DNA from 2 places in the Mesorhizobium sp. M1428 genome. Region 2 is predicted to be linked to the other one. Evidence: riboswitches for the same ligand, from Rfam matches in the RefSeq annotation. Region 2 holds a riboswitch; the other holds the start of a gene.
The links. A riboswitch is a leader RNA that binds a small molecule or an ion and turns the genes downstream of it on or off. The one in region 2 is predicted to bind S-adenosylmethionine.
Positions count from the first base shown of each region.

Region 1: another riboswitch for S-adenosylmethionine. It lies ahead of metX (homoserine O-acetyltransferase MetX); the one in region 2 lies ahead of NKG60_RS12475 (O-succinylhomoserine sulfhydrylase).

Region 1 is NZ_JAMYKT010000028.1:3,628-14,755, reverse strand. Features, by position in the region: gene NKG60_RS27005 (DUF2125 domain-containing protein) at 1-362, shown strand, start outside; gene NKG60_RS27000 (prephenate/arogenate dehydrogenase family protein) at 393-1,328, opposite strand; gene hisC (histidinol-phosphate transaminase) at 1,335-2,444, opposite strand; SAM riboswitch at 2,583-2,660, shown strand; gene metX (homoserine O-acetyltransferase MetX) at 2,753-3,922, shown strand; gene metW (methionine biosynthesis protein MetW) at 3,981-4,595, shown strand; gene NKG60_RS26980 (DUF1330 domain-containing protein) at 4,621-4,941, opposite strand; gene NKG60_RS26975 (SDR family NAD(P)-dependent oxidoreductase) at 5,177-5,923, shown strand; gene NKG60_RS26970 (RNA polymerase subunit sigma-70) at 5,976-7,001, shown strand; gene NKG60_RS26965 (DUF1194 domain-containing protein) at 7,020-7,826, opposite strand; gene NKG60_RS26960 (ABC transporter ATP-binding protein/permease) at 7,903-9,735, opposite strand; gene NKG60_RS26955 (class I SAM-dependent methyltransferase) at 9,866-10,636, opposite strand; gene gloB (hydroxyacylglutathione hydrolase) at 10,735-11,128, shown strand, end outside.
Region 2 is NZ_JAMYKT010000007.1:131,463-142,590, forward strand. Features, by position in the region: gene NKG60_RS12470 (ceramide glucosyltransferase) at 1-602, shown strand, start outside; gene NKG60_RS12475 (O-succinylhomoserine sulfhydrylase) at 639-1,829, opposite strand; SAM riboswitch at 1,900-1,977, opposite strand; gene NKG60_RS12480 (2'-deoxycytidine 5'-triphosphate deaminase) at 2,056-3,207, shown strand; gene araD1 (AraD1 family protein) at 3,262-4,254, opposite strand; gene mmsB (multiple monosaccharide ABC transporter permease) at 4,444-5,736, opposite strand; gene mmsA (multiple monosaccharide ABC transporter ATP-binding protein) at 5,733-7,265, opposite strand; gene chvE (multiple monosaccharide ABC transporter substrate-binding protein) at 7,365-8,429, opposite strand; gene NKG60_RS12505 (LysR family transcriptional regulator) at 8,749-9,738, shown strand; tRNA gene NKG60_RS12510 (tRNA-Gly) at 10,071-10,144, opposite strand; gene NKG60_RS12515 (DUF6460 domain-containing protein) at 10,278-10,541, shown strand; partial or broken gene NKG60_RS12520 (histone deacetylase family protein) at 10,546-11,128, opposite strand, start outside.

The DNA of each region.
Region 1 (11,128 bases), on a different contig from region 2:
GCGACGTGACGCTGAAGAACGGCGTGACGCTGATCAAGGCAAATCCGAAGAGCCTGCGCGGCCAGGCGGCCGAAATCCACGAGCTCGATCTGTCGTCCGGAACTGCGCGCATCACCGTTTCCGGACCCCTGTCGGTCGATGACGACGGTCTCATAAATGCCGACTTGACGATCAGGCTCAATGATCCAAAGGCCGTGGCGGCGATCCTCGCCACCGCCATCCCCGAGCAGAAGAAAGAGATCCAAACCGGCTTTGCCGGACTGGCGCTGCTCGGCAACCAGCCGTCGATGCCGCTGAAGATCGTCAGGGGCAAGGCCTCGCTCGGCTTCATCCCGCTCGGCAAGATCAAGCCGCTCGACTAGAGGTCTGGCCTGCAACCGGCCTGCAGCGGCTTATCCCTTCGGCGGGTGTTCGACTGCCTGGCGGCCGAAATCGGGTACGTCGATATCCTGGCCGGCCTCGATGATCGAGCGGCGGACGGCGCGGGTGCGGGTGAACAGGTCGAACAGCTTTTCGCCGTCGCCCCAGCGGATGGCCCGCTGCAGCGAGGAAAGATCCTCGGAAAACCGCGCCAGCATTTCGAGAATGGCGTCCTTGTTGTGCAGGCAGACGTCGCGCCACATGGTCGGGTCGGACGCCGCAAGACGGGTGAAGTCGCGAAAGCCGGAAGCCGAGTATTTGATGACCTCGGACTTGGTCACCGACTCCAGATCATCGGCGGTACCAACGATGTTATAGGCGATGATGTGCGGCAGGTGCGAAACGATGGCCAGCGTCATGTCGTGATGCTGCGGGTCCATCGTGTCGATGTTGGAGCCGCAGCGGCGCCAGAATTCCGAGAGCTTTTCCAGTGCCGCAGGATCGGTGCCGGGCAGCGGCGTGAAGATGCACCAGCGGTTCTCGAACAGTTCGGCAAAACCGGCATCCGGTCCCGATTTTTCGGTGCCGGCCAAAGGATGGCCGGGGATGAAGTGCACGCCATCAGGCACATGCGGCTGCATCTGCGCGATGACCGAGGCCTTGGTCGAGCCGACATCGGTGAGGATGGCGCCCTTCTTCAGCGCCGGCGCGATCTCCTCGGCGACCGTACCTGAAGAGCCGACCGGCACCGAAACGATAACCAGATCGGCGTCGCGAACCGCCTCTTTGGCATCCGTCGTGTAGGTGTCGCCAAGGCCGAGTTGGCTCGCCCTTGCCAGCGTCGCGTCGCTGCGCGTCGAAATCGCGACTTGGCCGGCGAGCCCCTCGCGGCGGATGACGCGGGCCAGTGACGAGCCGATCAGGCCGATGCCGACCAGCGCGATCTTTTCGAACATCGGTGAAGTCATGGTGCTCTAGCTTTTCAGGAATGTCGCGAGTGCTGCGACAACGCCGCGATTGGCCTCTTCGGTGCCGATGCTCATGCGCAGCGCGTTGGGAAAACCGTAGCCGGAAACGCGCCGCAATATGTAGCCGCGCTGGCAGAGGTAGTCGTCGGCGGCCGCCGCCGAATGCTTTTTGTCCTCGGGAAAGTGGATGAGGATGAAATTGCCGACGCTCGGCGTCACCCGCAGCCCAAGCCCCGCCAATTGCTCGCTCAGCCAGGCCAGCCAGGTCTCGTTATGCGCGACGCTGCGTTCGATGTGCGCGCGGTCGCGGATCGCCGCGATGCCGGCCTCGATCGCCGTCGCATTGACGTTGAAAGGCCCGCGCACGCGGTTGATCGCGTCGATGACGTGCATTGGAGCATACATCCAGCCGATCCGCGCGCCGCCCAGGCCCAATTTGGAGAAGGTGCGGGTCATGACCACGTTTTCCGCGCTGCCCACCAACTCGACGCCGGCTTCATAGTCGTTGCGCCGGACGTATTCGGCGTAAGCGGCATCCAGCACCAGAAGCACGTTTCGCGGCAGGCCGGCATGCAGGCGGCGCACCTCCTGGAACGGCACGTAGGTGCCGGTTGGATTGTTTGGATTGGCAAGGAAGATGATCCTGGTGCGCGGCGTCACCGCGGCTAGGATCGCATCGATGTCGGCGCGTTCATCGGTCTCCTTGACCGTTACCGGGACGGCACCGGCCGACTGTATGTAGATCTTGTAGACCATGAAGCCGTGTTCGGTGATGATGGCTTCATCGCCGGGCGCGAGGTAGGTCTGCGCAAGCAGGCCCAGAATCTCGTCGGAGCCGTTGGAGCAGACGATGTTCGCCGGGTTGAGCCCGTGCACCTCCGCGATCGCTTCCCTCAGGCGCCTGGCGCTGCCGTCGGGATAGACCGCGAGCTTGTCGGCGACCGCGCGCGCGGCCTCTATCGCCTTTGGCGAAGGGCCGAGCGGGTTTTCGTTCGCCGACAATTTGTGGACCTTGGCGACACCTTCAGGCGCCGCGCTCTTGCCGGGCACATAGGCTTCGATCTCCATGATGCCGGCGCGGGGCCTTGGACGTGTCTGATCCGGTGTCTGGCTCATTCCATGAAATCCGTCGAGAGTGCCTCCATCCGGAGGCCGCAGCGGAAATACAAGCCGTGGCCCGGAATGTCGAGGGGCGGCAATTCGGGATCAAGAACTTGCCGTTGACGAAGCCATGCGTCAGTCCTAGAAGAGCAGCGAAAGTTCCGTGGTGATTTGGCCGGTCGGCTTGCAGCCACGTTAAACAACTTGCTAAAGGGCCGTTTGCATCCTGTAACCGGCTTTGCGAAGGCATGGCCGGTTTTTTGTTGCCCTGGCTGGCGGTTGCCCAGACCGGTGGACAGCTGAAGGCCGGGCAAGGAGATGTGATGGTCGCTTTGCGCGCGCGAAAAACCAACAACGAGGCCGACCAGCCGTCGAGCCCGGTGTTGCGTTTCGGCGCCGACAAGCCGCTCAAGCTCGACGCCGGCACGCTGCTGTCGCCGTTCCAGATCGCCTACCAGACCTATGGCACGCTCAACGACGCCCGCTCCAATGCAATCCTCGTCTGCCATGCGCTGACCGGCGACCAGCACGTCGCCAACACCAATCCGGTGACCGGCAAGCCGGGCTGGTGGGAAGTGCTGATCGGCCCCGGCAAGATCATCGACACCGACCGTTTCTTCGTCATCTCGTCCAACGTCATCGGCGGCTGCCTCGGCTCCACCGGCCCCGCCTCGACCAATCCCGCCACCGCCAAGCCTTACGGGCTCGACCTGCCGATCATCACCATCCGCGACATGGTGCGGGCGCAGTTGATGCTGGTCGAGCATTTCGGGATCGAACAGCTGTTCAGCGTGCTGGGCGGCTCGATGGGCGGCATGCAGGTGCTGCAATGGGCGTCCAGCTATCCCGAGCGCGTTTTCTCGGCGCTGCCGATCGCCACCGGCGCCCGCCATTCCTCGCAGAACATCGCCTTCCACGAGGTCGGCAGGCAAGCGGTGATGGCCGACCCCGACTGGCATGGCGGCAAGTATTTCGAGCATGGCAAGCGGCCGGAAAAGGGGCTGGCTGTGGCGCGCATGGCCGCCCACATCACCTATCTGTCGGAAGCAGCGCTGCACCGCAAGTTCGGCCGCAACCTGCAGGACCGCGAAGCGCTGACCTTCGGCTTCGATGCCGACTTCCAGATCGAGAGCTATCTGCGCCATCAGGGCATGACCTTCGTCGACCGCTTCGATGCCAACTCCTATCTCTACATGACCCGGGCGATGGACTATTTCGATCTCGCCGCCGACCATGGCGGCCGTCTGGCCGATGCCTTCGCCGGCACCAAGACGCGCTTCTGCCTGGTTTCGTTCACCAGCGACTGGCTGTTCCCGACCGAGGAGAGCCGCTCGGTCGTGCACGCGCTGAACGCGGCCGGCGCCTCGGTCTCGTTCGTCGAGATCGAGACCGACCGCGGCCACGACGCCTTCCTGCTCGACGAGCCGGAACTGTTCGCCGCCATCAGAGGCTTCATCGCCTCGGCCGCGCGCGCGAGAGGGCTTGGCGCATGACCCCGAAAAGTTGCAGACTTTTCGGATCAGGACCATGCGCCAGGCAAGAGCCGAACGCATGAGCGTCAACCGCGCCCAGCGCGTCGACCTCGAAGTCGTCGCCGATCTCATCCCGCCGCAGTCGCGGGTGCTGGACGTCGGTTCCGGCGACGGCCTGCTGCTCGAATTGCTGCAGGAGACCAAGAAGGTCGACGGCCGCGGGCTGGAACTGTCGCAGCGCGGCGTCAACGAATGCGTGGCGCGGGGCCTGTCGGTCATCCAGGGCGATGCCGACAAGGATCTCCAATTCTATCCCGACAAGGGTTTTGATTTCGTCGTCTTGTCGCAGACCTTGCAGGCGACCCGCAATCCGAAGCTGGTGCTCGACGAGTTACTCCGGATCGGCAATCGCGCCATCGTCTCCTTCCCCAATTTCGGCCATTGGCGGGTGCGCTTTTCGCTGCTCTTCAACGGCCGCATGCCGGTGACCAAGGACCTGCCCTATTCCTGGTACGACACGCCCAACATCCATTTCTGCACCATTCGCGATTTCGTCAATCTGTGCGACGAGCTTGGCGCGACGGTGGAAAAGGCAACCGCGCTCGACGCCAACGGTCAGCGGATCGGCTTCTCGATGCCGTGGTGGTTCTGGAACTTTTTCGGCCAGCAGGCGGTGTTCCTGTTGAAACGATAAAAGCCAACCGTAGCAAATCGCCCCCTTATTCGAGAACGTCGGTGGCCTTGTGCGGGTGCTGGACGCCGTCGACCAAGACCACGTCGGATTGGGAATTGCCGGTGCGCAGCGGCAATATCTCCTGATAGGCGGGCGAGTCGTACCATGCGCGCGCCTGCTGCCTGTCGGGGAACTCGATGATTATGAGGTAACCCGGCCAGGTGTTTTCAACGACTTCCACCTCGCCTCCGTGCACCACGAAACGCCCGCCAAACGGCTCCAGCGTGGCATCGATCTTGTGCAGGTACTCGACGATCTGCGGCCCCGGCGTGACCTGGCGCATATGGGCGACGGCGTAGGCGGTCATGGCGTAACTCCCTGATGGTCGAAAGCCGGACAACCGGCTTGATGGGAGCAGTTTGCCGAGACCTAGTGCGCTGGTCGATTACCCCAGAGGTAATGACACTGAATACAAAACCGGCGCGCCGCTGCCGTCACCTGAAGATATTTCTGCCTGGCACCGATGATTTTGGCGCGCCTGCGCTGTCCTTATCGATGAGCGCGCCTGGATGGTCCGGCGGCCGGGAACAGAGAGGTGATCCATGGGATCGTTGCAAAATCAGAATGTCGTCGTCGTCGGAGGCAGCCGTGGTGTCGGCCGCTCGATCGCGGAGGCCGCCCTCAAGGAGAGAGCGACGGTGCTGGCCGTCGCCCGCGGAAAACAGGCCCTGGCGCAATTTGCCTGGGAGGTCTCGGGCGTGAAGACGCTCGCGGTCGATGCGACGGTGGACTCCGCCCCCGACAAGGTATTCGGCGCGCTGGAGCCGGACGTGCTGGTGATCTGCGCAGGCGCGCTGGCGCCTTCCGCGCCGGTGCACGAACAGAACTGGAAGGCGTTCTCGGCAAACTGGGACACGGACGTCAAGGCGTCGTTCCTGTTTTGCCGGGCCGCTCTGCGGCGTCCGCTCAAGCCGGGGAGCCGGATCGTCTTGATCTCCAGCGGCGCGGCCTTGACCGGCGGACCACCGAACGCCGGCGGCTATGCCGGCGCAAAACGCATGCAGATGTTCCTGGCCGGTCATAGCCAGAAGGAGGCCGATCGACTTGGCCTCGGCCTGCGCTTCATGGCGCTCGCGCCGATGCGCATCATGCCGGAGACCGGCGTGGGCAAGGCCGGCGTCGACAGCATCGCGGCCTATATGGGCATCCAGCCGGCGGACTTCATCGCCGCCATGACCGACATGCAAACGCCGGCCGATGTCGGACGGGCGGTGGTCGCGCTGGCCACCGGTCAGCCGCAAGGCAGTTCCTTCATGGTGAGCGGTAGCGGGCTTGCCCCGGCCGCCTGAGGCGCGCGTAATGCGAACCTGACCCGGAATCCGGATGCAGCCCGAAAGTAGCATGACAGACGCTCAACCACCTCTGGAACCAGCAGGCCAGCCGATCCTCGATCGGCTGGCCTTCGAGAAGGTCACGGCCGCCCATCGCCGCGAGCTCAAGCTGCATTGCTATCGCATGATGGGTTCGTTGCACGAGGCCGACGACCTCGTCCAGGACACGTTGCTTCGCGCCTGGCGCGCCAGGTCGGAGTTCGACGGGCGAGGTTCGGTTCGCGGTTGGCTCTACATGATCGCGACCAACGCTTGCCTCAACGCCATCAAGGCGAGGTCGAGGGCGCACCGCATTCTCCGGGAACCCGGACGGCCGCCCTCGCACGGAGCGGCCATAGGCGGGCCGGTAGCCGACATCGCCTGGCTGGAGCCCTACCCCGACGCCGAGCTTCCAGACATTGCCGGCAGCGAGCCAGGTCCGGAAGCCCGTTACGAGAGCCGCGAGGCCGTCCAGCTCGCCTTCGTCGCCGCCATCCAGGATCTGCCGCCCAGGCAGCGCGCCGCGCTGCTGCTTGCCGACGTCCTCGGATGGTCGGCTGTCGAGACGGCGCGTTTGCTGGGAGGATCGACGGCTTCGATCAACAGCGCGTTGCAGCGCGCCCGCGCAACGCTGGCGGCGCGCTATCCTCAGGGACGGCCGGCCAGCCGATCACGGCCCAGCCCCGAAGAAGGCCTGCTGCTCGAACGCTACATGCAGGCCTGGCAGGCCGCCAATCTCGACAGCTTGATCGAGCTGCTGCGCGAGGACGCCATCTATACAATGCCGCCCTGGCGCGAATGGTATCAAGGCCGCGAAGCGATCCGCGGTTTCTTCGAGACCGTCTGGCCGAGGTTTGGCGGCTTCCGCACATTGGCCACCCGCGCCAATGCCCAGCCGGCGGTCGGGGTTTATTCCCGCAGCCACGATGGCCCTGAATGGCGGGGCCATTCCCTGCATGTGTTCGACGCGGCCGAGGGCGGGATCGCTTCCTTGACGATCTTCATAGGGCCGCTCGGGCCATCTCTGTTCCCGGCCTTCGGCCTGCCGCCAGCCTAGCCTACGCCTGGGCCAGCCTTACCGGTCAAGTTCCGGGAAATATGGGTCCGAGAAAAACCGCCGGTCGCGCTCGCCTTGCAGGCAGTCGATCGGTGCGTCGATGCGGATCGTCCTCGGATCCACCTTGGGATACTCGATGCCGCTGACCTCGAGGATCAGTTTGCGGCGAGTGGCGGTGGAAAATTCGGAAGCAGCATAGATCGGCAGCACGAACGAGCCCGGCCCGCCGGTAACGCATTCGGCATAATACCGGTCGAGATGGCTGAAGGTGGGTGACGGGCTGATCAGGATCGGCAGCCCATTTATGACGATGCCCTTCGCCAGCGCCGCATCGCGTGCCGTTGTGACCGGCAGGCCGGTGTTGTTTGGGCCGTCGCCCGAGACGTCGATGACGCGGCGCTTGCCGGCGAAGGCCGTGCCGTCGAAAAGCTCGGCGCCGAAAGCCACTGCACCGGAGATCGAGGTGCCGCGAAAGCTCCTGAACGGGCGGGCCGCGATCTTGTCGGCGAAAGCGTTGGCGCTCTCCTTGCTGTCGACGACCTGCCAGGCAATGACCCCATCGTCGCGGATGGTGCCAGCCCATTCGAAATAGGCGATGGCGATGCGGCCGGAGGTGCCGGCACGCACGGCGTTGATGAAGTCGGGGTGGCGCAGCGCCGCGACATAGCCAGCGCGCTGCAGGGCAAACTCCCTTTCATCCATCGACTGCGAGATGTCGACGGCCAGCACCAGCTCGACATCGACGACAATTGCATTGGCCGGCGCGGCCGCAGGTGCCGCCGGGGTGCAGGCAAGGCAGGCGAGCAGGGCGAGAGCGTCAAGCATGGCCGATCGGAACGTTCCCATCTGAAACGATCGCGACAGTTTTTCGCCGCGATCGCGGCGAAATAAAGCTTGCCTTCTATTTCTTTCGGCCGGCCGAGGCGATAGCCGGGGGCGGTTCGATGGCACCTGCCCTGATACGGGCCGGCTTGAGTGGCGGTTGGCCGGCATCCTTGACGATGGTCAACGCCCGGCGGAAGAAGCGGGCATAGTGCTGGCCGCGGCCGATATTGAGGATCCCGGCGTCGGGAAGGCGCTTCTCCAGCATCGACAGCACTTGCCTCAGCGTTGGGCCGTCGAACGCGTCCAGCGCCTCGTCGATGATCACCCATTTCGGCCGTCGCAAGGCCAGCCTGGCAAAGGCCAGCAGACGCTGCTCGTCGTCGCTGAGCTCACGCTCCCAGCGCGCCGAGCGATCGAGCGAGGACGACAGGCGTTGCAGCCCGACATCGGCCAGCACCTCCGAGATCTCGGCATCGCTCGCCTCCGCAGCGCCGTCTGAATGGTTGAGCACCTCGCGCAGCTTGCCTAGCGGGAAATAGGGGGTACGCGGAACAAAGATCGGCGCTTCTCCGGCCGGCATGCCGATCCGTCCGCTGCCCCATGGCCACAGACCGGCAATGGCCCGGAAGAACAGCGTCTTGCCGGCGCCCGGATCTCCGGTGAGCATGACCCGGTCGCCGGCGCGGATTTCGACATGCGGCTCGGCAAGCTTGGTGCATCCCTCCGGCGAGGCGATCTCGAGTTTCTCGAAGGTCAGGCTGCCGTCCGGGTTTTCGCCGAACGAAATGCGCCTTTCCGTATGGTGCAGCGCGTCGGTGTCGCCAAGCGCGATGCGGAAGTCGGCGACCCGCATCAGCGTAGCGCGCCAATCGGCGATGCCGCCGATATTGTTGATGAACCAGCGCAGCGAGGAATGGACCTGGTTGAAAGCGCCGACTGCCATCATCAAGCCGCCAAAGCTGATATCGCCGGCAAAATAGACCGGTGAGGCGACAAGGATCGGCGCGACGACAGTGATCCAGCCATAGGTGTCGGTAACCCAGGAAAGATTGATCTGGGCGCTGTAGATGCGCCGCATGGCGCCCAGCACCATGCCGAGATCGAATTCGAGCCGGCGCCTGGCATCGGCCTCGCCATGCGCCAGCGCGATGGCATCGACGTTCTCGTTGACGCGAACCACCGAGGAGCGCAGCTCCGCTTCACGCGTATAGCGATCGTTGTTGAAGCGGATCAGCGGCCGTCCGACCAGCCAGCTCAACCAGGAGGCGGTGCCAGCATAAAGGATCGCCGCCCAGACCATGTAGCCGGGTATGGCCAGCGAATGGCCTCCTATGTGGAAGACGAAGCCGGAAGACAGCGACCACAGAACCCCAACAAAGGAGGCAAGCAGGATGCAGGACTGCAGCAGGCCGATGCCGAGGCCGGTGGAAAGATCGGAGAGATGCCCGGCATCCTGCTGCAGGCGCTGGTCGGGATTGACGCCGATGGCGCCGGCATGGGTCAGCCGGAAGGCACGCGCCGGCCGCATCCATTCGTCGATCAGGTCGAGCGTCAGCGCCTCGCGCAGCTTCAGGCGGAGCATCTGGTCGAGCCAGGTCTGGCCGACATTGAGCACCACAAGCCCGCCGGCGATGCCGGCAAAGACCAGAAGCTGATGCAGGAAAGCCGGCATGTCGCGCCGCGCCAGCGCGTCGTAGAAAGGCTGGTTCCAGCGATTGAGCAGAATCTGCCCGATCGAGCTCGCCACGATGACTGCGACGATGCCGATCGCGGCCCAAAACAATTGCTTTCGCACTGGCGAGGTGGTCAGCGCCAATTTGATTGTTGCCAGCTGCTCACGCAGGCTGCTGGCTTCAATCGACGTGGCAAGCTTCTGGGCACTGGCCTCGACATCCGGAAGATCAGCCATGAGTGGATCCTTGCATTCGGAAGCGGTGCTGAAACCCGGTCATAGAATCGACCGCGTATGCCTTCAATCGGGCAGCCAACCTGTCCGCGACAGATAGGTGAGAAAAAGCCTGCGTCGGATCACGAACGCGTCATCTTGGCGGCGCCAGACGTTCGGTCCGCGACAGCCGGCCAAGCGTCGGCGCGCCATGCGGCGAGAGAACCGGCACGAAGACACGGCGGGACGCGCGCTGGGCAACCGGCACGCCTTGATAGAGCCGCTTCTGCGCCTCGACGACGATAACGCCCGAAAAGATCGGCCAGAAGCGCCGGCCGGCGCGTTCCAGCACATTGTGAAACTGCATCATGAAACGTCGCGGCGACGGCGGGAAGAACAGCGCATCGGACCACGCCGCCGGCGTGAAATTCGCTTCGCGCAGCAATTCGGTGAGCTGGCCGCGCGAGAACGGCCGGCCATTGCCGAAAGGCGTGTGCTCGAAGCGCGCCCAGACGCCGCGCCGGTTGGGCACGACGATGACGACACGGCCGGCCGGCGACAGCACCCGCCAGATCTCGTTCAGCGTCTCGCGCGGGTTCTCGACATGTTCGAGCGAATGGACGAGGAGCATGCGGTCGATGCAGGAATCGACCAGCGGCAGTTCCTCGTCGAAGACCAGGGCGGTCGCCGTCGGCCCGGTCGCCGGCCAGACCACCGCGCCCTGCGTTGCCGGCATGAAGGCAAAGACACGCTCGGCATCGCTGCCGAAGCGCTCCAGCCACGGCAAGGTGTAGCCGAGGCCGACCAGCCGCTCGTTGGGCACGACGGCCCATATCGAGGACAGCGCCATGGTGATCGAGCGTTCGGCCAGGCGGCCGAGCGTGGTCGAATAAAACGAACGGAGATCGACAATGTCAGAATGCATGGGCGGAACGGTAGCTTCGAAGCAGTCCAAGTTCAACAAAGGCAGATGACATCGGCTGGCAGGCGCCCTATGTCTGCGGCAATAAAGGGAGAGATACGATGCCCGTCGAGATCGAACAATTCATGTGCCGCAGCGACAATTTCGGCGTGCTGGTGCATGACCCGAAAAGCGGTGAGACGGCGCTCATCGACGCGCCCGAGGAGGCGCCGATCCTGGCGGCGATCAAGCGCACCGGCTGGACCCCGACGATGATCCTGACCACTCACCACCATCTCGACCATGTCGAGGCCAATCTGGCGCTGAAGGAGCGCTTCAAGCTGCGCATTGTCGGGCCGGAAGCCGAAAAGGCAAAGATTCCCGGCATTGACGAAACTGTCGAGCAAGGCTCGGTCGTCCACCTCGGCGACGAGCGGATCGAGGTCATCGCCACACCCGGCCACACGGCCGGCCATGTCACCTATCATCTGCCGGCGTCGAAAGTGGCATTCGCCG
Region 2 (11,128 bases):
AGGCGCGCTGGCAGTACGCTGGAGCGGCGCTCGGCCTCGGCTTCGCCCAGGGCAAGAGCATGTTGTGGAACAAGCCCATGCTCGACGCCAATGGTGGCATCCGCGCGCTTGCTGCCGAGATCGCCGAGGACGCCGCCGCGACCAAGCTGGTCAACCGGCTCGGACTGCGGGTCAATCTTGTCGCCTCGCCCTTCGAACAGCCGCTCGGCCGGCGCACGCTTGGCGAGATCTGGTCGCGGCAGGCGCGCTGGGCGCGGCTGCGCCGCGTCACCTTTGCACTGTTCTTTGCCCCCGAAATCCTGATCGGCGCGGCACCGCCGCTGGTGCTTGCGCTGGTTGCCGCGGCTGACGCCGGCGTCAGCCTGCCGGCCACCGCCACCGCCGTGCTGGTCGCGGCCTACCTGCCGGAATGCGCCTTGGCCTCGGCCAAGGGATGGCACCTGTCGCTGCGCACGATCCCGGCGATGATGGCGCGAGACCTGATGCTTCCCGCCATTTGGGCGCGCGGATGGCTGAGCGGCGCCGTCGATTGGCGAGGCAATGTGATGACTATCCAGAGCAAGGCCGTCGCGGAGCTGGAACAGACCCCGTCCGGCGCCTGATCGGCGCGTCCCCGCTCGCCTCTGTTCGTCCAGCCCTTATCCGGCAACTCTCAGCGCCTGCTGGATGTCTTCGAGCAGATCGTCGGCGTCCTCAAGGCCGACTGACAGCCTGAGCGTGCCCGGTCCGATGCCGAGCTCGGCGCGGGCCTCATCGGTCAAGTTCTTGTGCGTCGTCGTCGCCGGATGGGTGATCAGGCTCTTGGCGTCGCCGAGATTGTTGGAAATGAGCACGATTTCGAGTGCGTTCTGGAAGGCAAAGGCCGCCTGCTTGCCGCCCTTCACATCCAGGCAGATCAGCGTCGAGCCGCCCGACATCTGCTTCTTGACCACGGCCGCTTGCGGGTGGTCGGCGCGACCGGGATAGATGACGCGGGCGATTTGCGGGCGCTCGGCGAGGAAATCCGCGATGCGGCCGGCACTTTCCGTCTGCTGGCGTACGCGCAGCGGCAGCGTCTCCAGGCCTTTCAGCAGCGTCCAGGCATTGAAGGGCGAGAGGCTGGGGCCGGTGTGGCGGAAATAGTCATGCAGGTTCTCGTCGATCCACTTCTTGTCCGACAGAACGATGCCGCCAAGGCAGCGCCCTTGGCCATCAATATGCTTGGTCGCGGAGTAGACGACGATGTGGGCGCCGAGCTGCAGGGGTTTCTGCTGCAAGGGCGTGGCGAAGACATTGTCGACGATCAGCCTGGCGCCGATCGAATTGGCAAGTGCCGCGACGGCGGCGATGTCGACCACCTCCAGCGTCGGATTGGTCGGGCTTTCCAGGAAGAACAGTTTGGTGTTCGGCTTGACCGCCTTTTGCCAATTGGCGATGTCTGTGCCGTCGACCAGCGTTGCCTCGATGCCGTATTTCGGCGCCAGCGTCTCGATCACCCAGCGGCAGGAGCCGAACAGTGCGCGCGCCGCCACGATATGGTCGCCAGCCTTGGCGCTGCACAGCAATGCTGCCGTCACCGCCGCCATGCCGGATGCAGTGGCGCGCGCGTCCTCGGCTCCTTCCAGTGCGCACATGCGTTTTTCAAACATGTCGACGGTCGGATTGGCATAACGCGAATAGATGAAGCCTGGCTCCTCGCCCTTGAAGCGGGCTTCCGCCGCTTGCGCCGTCTCGTAGACATACCCTTGGGTGAGATACATCGCCTCGGAGGTCTCGCCGAAGCTGGAACGCAGCGTCCCGGCATGCACGAGTGCGGTCTGAGGCTTCCAGTCGCGCTTCTTGGTCATCATTCTATCCAAACACCAAAATTGGTCCAAACAACAAAAAACCGGTCGCGAAAGTCGCAACCGGTCCATATGGCCTTGCGGCCCGACGGTCCTTTAGCGACTTGTTTAACGTGGCTGCAAGCCGACCGGCCAAATCACCACGGGATAACGAGCTTTAGACCCGCGCCACGCTTGCGTCAATTGCCGGCATGATTAAGAGGGTTGTACCAAGCAGGTGCCAAAGGCGTCCATGGTCGGACCTGCGACAGAACAAGACCTCGCCCGGCGTTCGAACGGAGCCAGACCCTTGCGGCAGACAGGCATTCTTCCCGATCAGGATATTTCCGCGCTGTTCCAGACGGGCGCGCTAAAATCGCCGCGCACGCTCGATGCCGATCAGATCCAGCCGGCCAGCCTTGACCTCAGGCTCGGCGACAAGGCTTGGCGGGTGCGTGCTTCCTTCTTGCCCGGCCCGGACCACAGGGTTGTCGACAAGCTCGACCGGCTGAAGCTGCACGAGATCAACCTCGCCGAAGGTGCCGTGCTGGAAACCGGCTGCGTCTACATCGTGCCGCTGCTCGAAAGCCTGGCGCTGCCCGCGCATATTTCCGCCTCCGCCAACCCGAAAAGCTCGACCGGACGGCTCGATATCTTCACTCGGGTGATGACCGACCGTGGCCACGAGTTCGACAAGATCGCCGCCGGCTATGAAGGTCCGCTCTATCTGGAGGTCAGCCCGCGCACCTTCCCGATCGTCGTTCGCACCGGCTCGCGGCTGTCGCAGATCAGGTTCCGCACCGGCAATGCGCTCTTGTCGGAAAGCGACCTGCACGAACTGCACCGCGCCGAGATGCTGGTCGCCACTGAACCGCCCAACATCTCAGGCGGCGGCATCGCGCTGTCGATCGACCTCGACGGCGACAAGGATGGGCTGGTCGGCTATCGCGGCAAGCACCACACCGGCCTGGTCGACGTCGACAAGCGCGCCGCGCAGGATGTAGTCGATTTCTGGGAGCCGCTCTACAAGAGCGGCGCCGGCGAACTGGTGCTCGATCCGGACGAATTCTATATTCTGGTGTCGCGCGAGGCGGTGCATGTGCCGCCGCTCTACGCCGCCGAAATGACGCCCTTCGATCCGCTGGTCGGCGAGTTCCGCGTCCATTATGCGGGTTTCTTCGACCCGGGTTTCGGTCATTCGGCGTCAGGCGGCACCGGCAGCCGGGCGGTGCTCGAGGTACGCAGCCACGAAGTGCCGTTCATCCTCGACCACGGCCAGATCGTCGGACGGCTGATCTACGAGCACATGCTGAAACGGCCGCAAGCGCTCTACGGCACAGACCTCGGCTCGAACTATCAGGCGCAGGGCCTGAAACTGTCCAAGCATTTCCGCGCCGCGCGCTGAGGTTGGAACTGCCATCTCCCCCACGAGGGGGGAGATCACGCTGTCATCGACGCCTCAAAGCGCCTTCACCGCGACCTTCACCGGCTGCTCGATTTCAAGCGGGTTGCGCAGAGGCAGGCCGAAATCAGGGGCCTCGATTTCGAACACGTCGCCGGCCTCGGTCCTGACGCCGTCGGCGAAGGACAGCGTCGCCGTGCCGAACATGTGCACATGCACGTCGCCCGGCTGGCGGAAGGCCGAGTATTTGAAGTGGTGATGCTCGAGATTGCCAATGGTGTGCGACATGTTCGCCTCGCCCGACAGGAACGGCTTTTCCCAAAGCAGCTTGCCGTCGCGCAGGATACGTGAAGCGCCGCGGATATCGGACGGCAGATCGCCGATCAGGATCTCCGGGCCGAACGAAGCGTTGCGCAGCTTGGAATGGGCAAGGAAGAGATAGTTCACGCGCTCGGTGACGTGGTCGGAAAACTCGTTCGACAGCGTGAAGCCGACGCGGAACGGGGCGCCGTCGTCGCCGATCACATAGATACCGGCGATTTCCGGCTCCTCCCCGGCGTCCTGGGCGAAGGCGGGCGACATAAGCGCGGCCCCGGGCGCCACTGCCATGGTGCCGTTGCCCTTGTAGAACCATTCCGGCTGCACGCCGATCTGGCCTTTCGCCGGCTTACCGCCCTCAAGCCCCATGCGGAACATCTTCATGGAATCGGTCAGCTGTTCCTCGCCGTCCGTGCTGAGCTTCTTGTGCATCGAATCGCGGGTCGCGGCGGAGCCGAGATGCGTCAGCCCGGTGCCGGTGAGATGGAGATGGGCCGGATCGGGATGGTTGATCGGCGACAGCAGCCGGCCCTTCTTGTAGGCTGCGTCGAGATCGACGGTTTCGCCGAAGCCCTTGCGCTCGATCAGGGCGACAAGCCCGCTGCCGGTGCGCGCGGCCTCCATCGCCAGCGAATAGACGCTGCGGGCGCCGTTAATGACGCGGGTCTTGCCGCTGTTGCGGGCAACGACGCGGATCGTCTCGGCGTCGTCGAGGATCTGTGAGATCAGCATGGTAACCCTCTCTGAATTGCGGGCTGGCCTGCCTTTGGCGGCAAACCCTACCCTGCGTGGCCCGGACCCTGTCCGCGCCTCGGTTGAAATTCTTCGTCCGGATTGCGCTCGCGGATCAGGTCCCTCGGGGGACTTTTTTGCGCCGCCCGGCAGCGCCGCGATGTGACCCGTATGCCTCCTGGTTGCCTCTCAAGCCTTGTTCTTGTTGTAGACGTCGAAGACGACGGCGCCGAGCAGCACCAGGCCTTTTACCACCTGCTGCCAGTCGACATTGACGCCCATGATCGACATGCCGTTGTTCATGACGCCCATGATGAAACCGCCGACCACCGCGCCGATGACCTGGCCGACGCCGCCCATCGCCGAAGCGCCACCGATGAACACCGCGGCGATGACGTCAAGCTCGCTGCCGAGGCCGGCCGCCGGCACAGCCTGCCCCAGGCGCGCAGCGATAATCAGGCCGCCGAGTGCCGACAGTACGCCCATATTGATGAACACCATCAACGTCAGCCGTTCGGTCTTGATGCCCGATAGCTGGGCTGCCTTGGCATTGCCGCCCATCGCATAGATGCGACGGCCGATCGTCATGCGTTTGGTAACGAAGACGAACAACGCGATCAGCACGCCCATCACCATGAGAACGATGGGAAGGCCCCTGTAGGTGGCGAATTGGTAGACGAGAAACAGCGCCAGCGCGCTGATCACCAGGGTCTTGACGACGAACAGCGAGAAGGGCTCGGCTTCGTAGCCATGCTTCTCGCGGGTGCGCCGTGCCCTGAGCCCGAAATAGGCATAGGCGAGCACGGCGACGAGGCCGATCACGATCGTCGTCAGGTGCAGCGTCAGGCCGCTGCCGACAATGGTTTTGCCGGCGGCGTTCACGGTTGGCGGTATCAGCGTCAATGGGCCGATCAGGTCCGGAATGAAGCCGGAACTGAGCGCCTTGAAGCCGACGGGGAGCGGCCCCACCGAAGACCCGCCACCCAGCAGCGCCTGGCAGATGCCGCGGAAGATCAGCATGCCCGCCAGTGTGACGATGAAGCTCGGTATTCGGTGATAGGCAATCCAGTAGCCTTGTGCCGCGCCGATCGCGCCACCCACGATCAGGCAGATGATCGACACCACCAGCGGATTGCTCAATGGGCCAAGCGGCCAGATGACCATCATCATCGCCGCCAGTGCGCCGATGAAGCCGGCGACGGAGCCGACGCTGAGATCGATATGGCCCGAAACGATCACCAGAAGCATGCCCAGCGCCATCACGATGATGAAGCTGTTCTGCTGAACCAGATTGCTGAGGTTCACCGGCTTGAACAGCGTTCCGGACGTGGTGAACTGGAAGAACACCATGATTGCGATCAACGCCAGCACCAACCCGTATTCGCGCAAGTTGGTGACCAGCGCCGAGACGGCAATGCGAGGTCCCTGTTGTAGGTCCTGGGCAACGCCGGTCTGCGGCCCGGGAGCGCTTTCGGTGCTCATGATGCTTTTCCTTCTCCGCGGACGATGGCGCGCATTATCTTTTCCTGGCTGGCGTCGCTTGCCGCCATTTCGCCGACGATGCGTCCTTCGTTCATGACGTAGATGCGGTCGGTGATGCCGAGCAGTTCGGGCATTTCCGACGAGATGACGATGATTGCCTTACCCTCGGAGGCGAGACGCGCGATGATCGTATAGATTTCATACTTGGCCCCGACGTCGATACCGCGTGTCGGCTCGTCGAGGATCAGCACTTCCGGATTGGCGAACAGCCATTTCGACAGCACCACCTTCTGCTGATTGCCGCCAGAAAGATTGCCGGTCATCTGGTAGACGCTCGAGGCGCGGATATTGGTCCTGCCGCGATAATCGTTGGCGACCGAAAGCTCGCGCAAATCGTCGATCACGCCATGGCGTGACACTCCAGGCAGGTTGGCGAGCGTGATGTTGTGCTTGATATGGTCGATCAAGTTGAGACCGTAGGTCTTGCGGTCCTCGGTAACGTAAGCGATGCCGTGTTCCACCGCCTTGCTCACCGAAGAGACATCGATCGGCTTGCCGTTAAGGAACACCTCGCCGGTGATGCGGCGGCCATAGGACCGGCCGAACAGGCTCATGGCAAACTCGGTCCGGCCGGCGCCCATGAGCCCGGCAATGCCGACCACCTCGCCCTTGCGCGCGTTGAGGTTGATACCCTTGATGACCTGCCGCTCGGCATGGATGGGGTGGTAGACCGACCAGTTTTTCACTTCGAGAACGGTCTCGCCGATCTTCGGCTCGCGCGGCGGATAGCGGTCGTCGAGCGAACGGCCGACCATCGAGGTGATGATGCGGTCCTCCGAGATGTCCTTCTTGGCCAGCGTCTCGATGGTCCGGCCGTCACGGATGATCGTGACCTTGTCGGCGACCCGGTTCACCTCGTTGAGCTTGTGCGAGATCAGGATCGAAGTGATGCCCTGCCGCTTGAATTCGAGCAGCAGATCGAGCAGCGCCTGGCTGTCCTTTTCGGACAAGCTCGCCGTCGGCTCGTCGAGAATGAGCAATTTCACTTCCTTGCTGAGTGCCTTGGCGATCTCGACCAGCTGCTGCTTGCCGACGCCGATATTGGTGATCAGCGTGTTGGGGTCTTCCTTGAGGCCGACCTTCTTGAGCAGGGCGCTGGTGCGCGCCTCGTTTGCATTCCAGTCGATGACGCCGTATCTGGCGTGCTCGTTGCCGAGAAAGATGTTTTCGGCGATCGACAGCATCGGCACCAGCGCAAGCTCCTGGTGGATGATGACGATGCCCTTGCGCTCGCTGTCATGGATGCCTTTGAAATGGCACTCATCGCCGCGATAGATGATCTGGCCGTCATAGGTGCCGGACGGATACACGCCCGACAGCACCTTCATCAGCGTCGACTTGCCGGCGCCGTTCTCGCCGACCACGGCATGGATCTCGCCTTCCTCGACCATAAGCTTGACGTTCGACAGCGCCTTGACGCCGGGAAACGTCTTGGTGATGTCGCGCATCTCCAAAATCGTCGATGCCATTGAGAATACCACTCCTGCGAGGTCCGCAAACAATACCGGGCTGGCTCGCCAACGAAAAGGGGCCCTGCCTGCGCAGGACCCCAGGCTTTGTAACCGCGATTACTTCAGTTCTTCGGCCTTGATGTAGCCGGAGTCGACCACCAGCGCCTGGTAGTTCGACTTGTCGACATCATGCGGCGTCAACAGGATCGAGGGAACGACCTTGACGTCGTTGTTGTAGGTCTTGGTGTCGAGGCCTTCCGGCTTGCCGCCCGAGAGCACCTTGTCGACGAGTTCGACCGTCGCCTTGGCGAGTTCGCGGGTGTCCTTGAACACGGTCGAATACTGTTCGCCGGCGATGATCGCCTTGACCGAAGCGGTCTCGGCGTCCTGTCCGGTGACGATCGGCCATGGCTGATCGGCAGTGCCGTAGCCTACGGCGCGCAGCGAAGCGATGATGCCGCGCGACAGGCCGTCATAGGGCGAGAGCACGCCATCGACGCGGCTGCCGTCCGAGTAGTTGGCGGAGAGCAGATTGTCCATGCGGGCCTGGGCGGTTGCCGCCAGCCAGCGCAGCGTGCCGACCTTGTCCATGCCCATCTGGCCGGACTTCACGACGAGGGTCTTGTCGTCGATCAGCGGCTGAAGAACCGACATGGCGCCGTTATAGAAGAAGAACGCATTGTTGTCGTCCGGCGAACCGCCGAACAGCTCGATGTTGAAGGGCCCCTTCTTCTCGGGATAACCAAGGCCCTTGAGCAGCGATTTGGCCTGGATGACGCCGACGCCGAAATTGTCGAAGGTGGTGTAGTAGTCGACATTTGGCGTCTTCTTGATCAGGCGGTCGTAAGCGACGACGACGACGCCGGCGTCATTCGCCTTCTGCAGCGCATCGCCCATCGTGGTGCCGTCGATCGAAGCGATGATCAGCGCCTTCGGGCCCTTGGTGATTTCGTTTTCCAGCTGGCTGAGCTGGTTCGGAATGTCGTCCTGCGCATATTGCAGGTCGACAGTGTAGCCCAGAGCCTCGAGCTGGGACTTGACGGCGTCGCCGTCGTTGATCCAGCGCTGCGAGGTCTTGGTGGGCATCAGAACGCCGATCAGGCCTTCGCCCGCCTGCGCCGGCAGCGTCATGGCCGCGATGCCTAGGGCCGCGACGGCGGCCAGTGTCTTGATGATCTTCACATTAACTCTCCCTGGTTGATGGACGCGTACCCTTGGGTTTCGTGGGCCGCGCAATCGTGCAGGAGCGCCAAACGCGCCGCTGCCCTCAATCGATCTCCGGTATCCTCCCAATCGGCCCCGAAACTCTGGTTTCAATCGATACGAGTTTTCCCTCGTCGCCGATCGTCAAGTCTCAGGACGCGCGAAGGGTGTGTCGCTTTGCCATAACTGTCAAATGCGATCTTTGATGGTTGCTATATCGAAACCGATATGGCTAAAGCTAGTGGCGAGGCTGCCGGATGATCAGCCGGGGCGCCGGGCGCAGAAGTAGGGAAAAATCATGGCGGCGCTGCGAAATCCTGGTGGAATATCAGCCGGTTACGATGAAATCCCGGGTGATGGCGGAACCTTGCTGCGCAGCGGCTTGAGCCTGCGTCACATGCGCATGATCGCAGCCCTCGACGAGCACGGCCGGGTGAGTGCCGCGGCCCAGGTCATGAACATCTCGCAGCCGGCCGCTTCGCGCATGATCGCCGAGATGGAGGCGGTGCTCGACGTCAAGCTCTGCGAAAGGCTGCCGCGCGGCATCACGCTGACACCCTATGGCAAGGCGTTGGCACGGCGCGCGCGATCGATCCTGCTCGAGATGCGCGAGGTCGACCGTGAGATTTTCGAGCTCAAGGCGGGCAAGGGCGGCTCGGTGTTCCTGGGCGCGGTGACAGCACCGGCGATCGAGCTGGCGGTGCCGGCGATCCGCGAGATCCGGCGCCTCTATCCGCGCATCGAAATCACCATGCAGGTCGAGACCTCGAATGTGCTGGCGCGCGAGTTGATCGCCTCGCGCCACGATTTCATCATCGCCCGCATCCCCGACGACCTCAATCCGCGGCTGTTCGAAGCCCGCGTCATCGGCGTCGAGAAGGCCTGCCTGATCGTGCGCCGCGGCCACCCGCTGACCAAGGGCAAGGCAGTGCGGCTGGAAGACACCGCCGCCTATGACTGGGTCTTCCAGTCGGGCGGCTCGCCGCTGCGCCAGGCGATGGAAAGCAACTTCTTGAACCGCAACATCGCGCTGCCGGACCGCATCCTCAACACCAGTTCGCTGCTATTGACTCTGGTCATGGTCGCGCAATCCGACGCCATCGCGCCGGTGTCGGTCCAGGTTGCGAAGTTCATTCAGAACCCCGAAGGCCTGGCCGGCGCTATCGATGTCGTCCAGACTGAGTTCGACATCGAGGTCAGGCCTTACAGCCTGATCACGGTAAAGAACCGCGCGCTGTCACCGGCAGCCAAGATGCTGCACGATTTTATTTTGCGGGAGGTGGGCTGAGGGTTGGAGCGGGTAGCGGGCGCATTCCGCGGGTAGCGGGCGCATTCCATGGCCAGCCAGACGACCAGACGGGCCCGCCTGAGCGGCGCCGGTGCACGTTGGCAATACCGCGTGATGCTCAAAAAAAAGCCCGCCAGCAGACGCCAGCGGGCCAAGGGTAGACTTTCCGGTTGGGGTCATTCGAGGCCCCGCCGACCCTCAATGTGAGATATTCCACGAACTGGCACATCGGCCAAACAGATGAAAGACGGCCAGCCGGCTGCAAAAAAATGCCTGTGAAGCCGCTGGTTTTCAGCCTGACCAGAACAAGTGCAATGCACCGGGGCAAAAGCTGGAGCGGGTAGCGGGAATCGAACCCGCGCGTTCAGCTTGGGAAGCTGACAAGCTACCATTACATCATACCCGCGCTGGTTCCTCCGATATCATGGCCCGGCGCCGATGCGCAATCCGATTTGAGGCGCCGCCTTGATGCGGCGCGGGCGACTGCGTATTTCTTGGCATGTGCCCGAATCGCGGCACCCGACTGTGGAGACAGGCCCTTGTCCGCACTGAACCGCTTTCTCGGCGATACGCCGCTCCGGGTGATCCTGAAGCTGCTCGTGGTGTCGTTCCTCGTCGGCCTGGTCATGAACGCCTTCGGCTGGTCGCCGATGGACGTGCTTTACGGCATCCGCAAATTCTTCATAGACCTGTGGAATTTGGGCTTCCACGCCATCGACCGCTTTCTCGGCTACATCCTGCTCGGTGCCGCGATCGTCGTGCCGGCATTCATCCTGCTCAGGATCGCTAACTACCGGAAGTGAATTTTCAGGCGTAGGCAGCGGCCACTTCGAACAGGATGGCATGGCGTGCGGTGAGTGCTGCGACATCCGTCGAATAGCCTCCGCCGATAATGCCGCACACCGGTATGCCAAGCGTGCGGAAATGGCGGATCACCATATCGTCGCGAGCGCGCAGCCCGTCATCCGTGAGCGACAACCTGCCGAGCCGGTCCTCGGCATGGACGTCGACCCCGGCATTGTAGAAGACGAGGTTCCAGCGCGCTCGCGCCGACAGCTCCGGCAGGATGGCGCCCAGCCGCTCCAGATAGGCTGCATCGCCGGTTCCGTCGGGCAGGGCGATGTCGAGATCGGAGGCGATCTTGCGCGCAGGGTAGTTACGGTCGCCATGCATGGAGAAGGTGAACACGCCCGGCTCGTCGTTCAGGATATCCGCCGTGCCGTCGCCCTGATGCACGTCGAGGTCGACGACCAGGATATTTTGGACAGCAGCTTCGGCGAGCAGCACCAGCGCGGCCACGGCCACGTCGTTGAAAGTGCAGAAGCCGGCGCCTTGCGCGCGCCGCGCGTGATGGCTGCCGCCGGCGGTGTTGCAGGCGATGCCGTTCAGC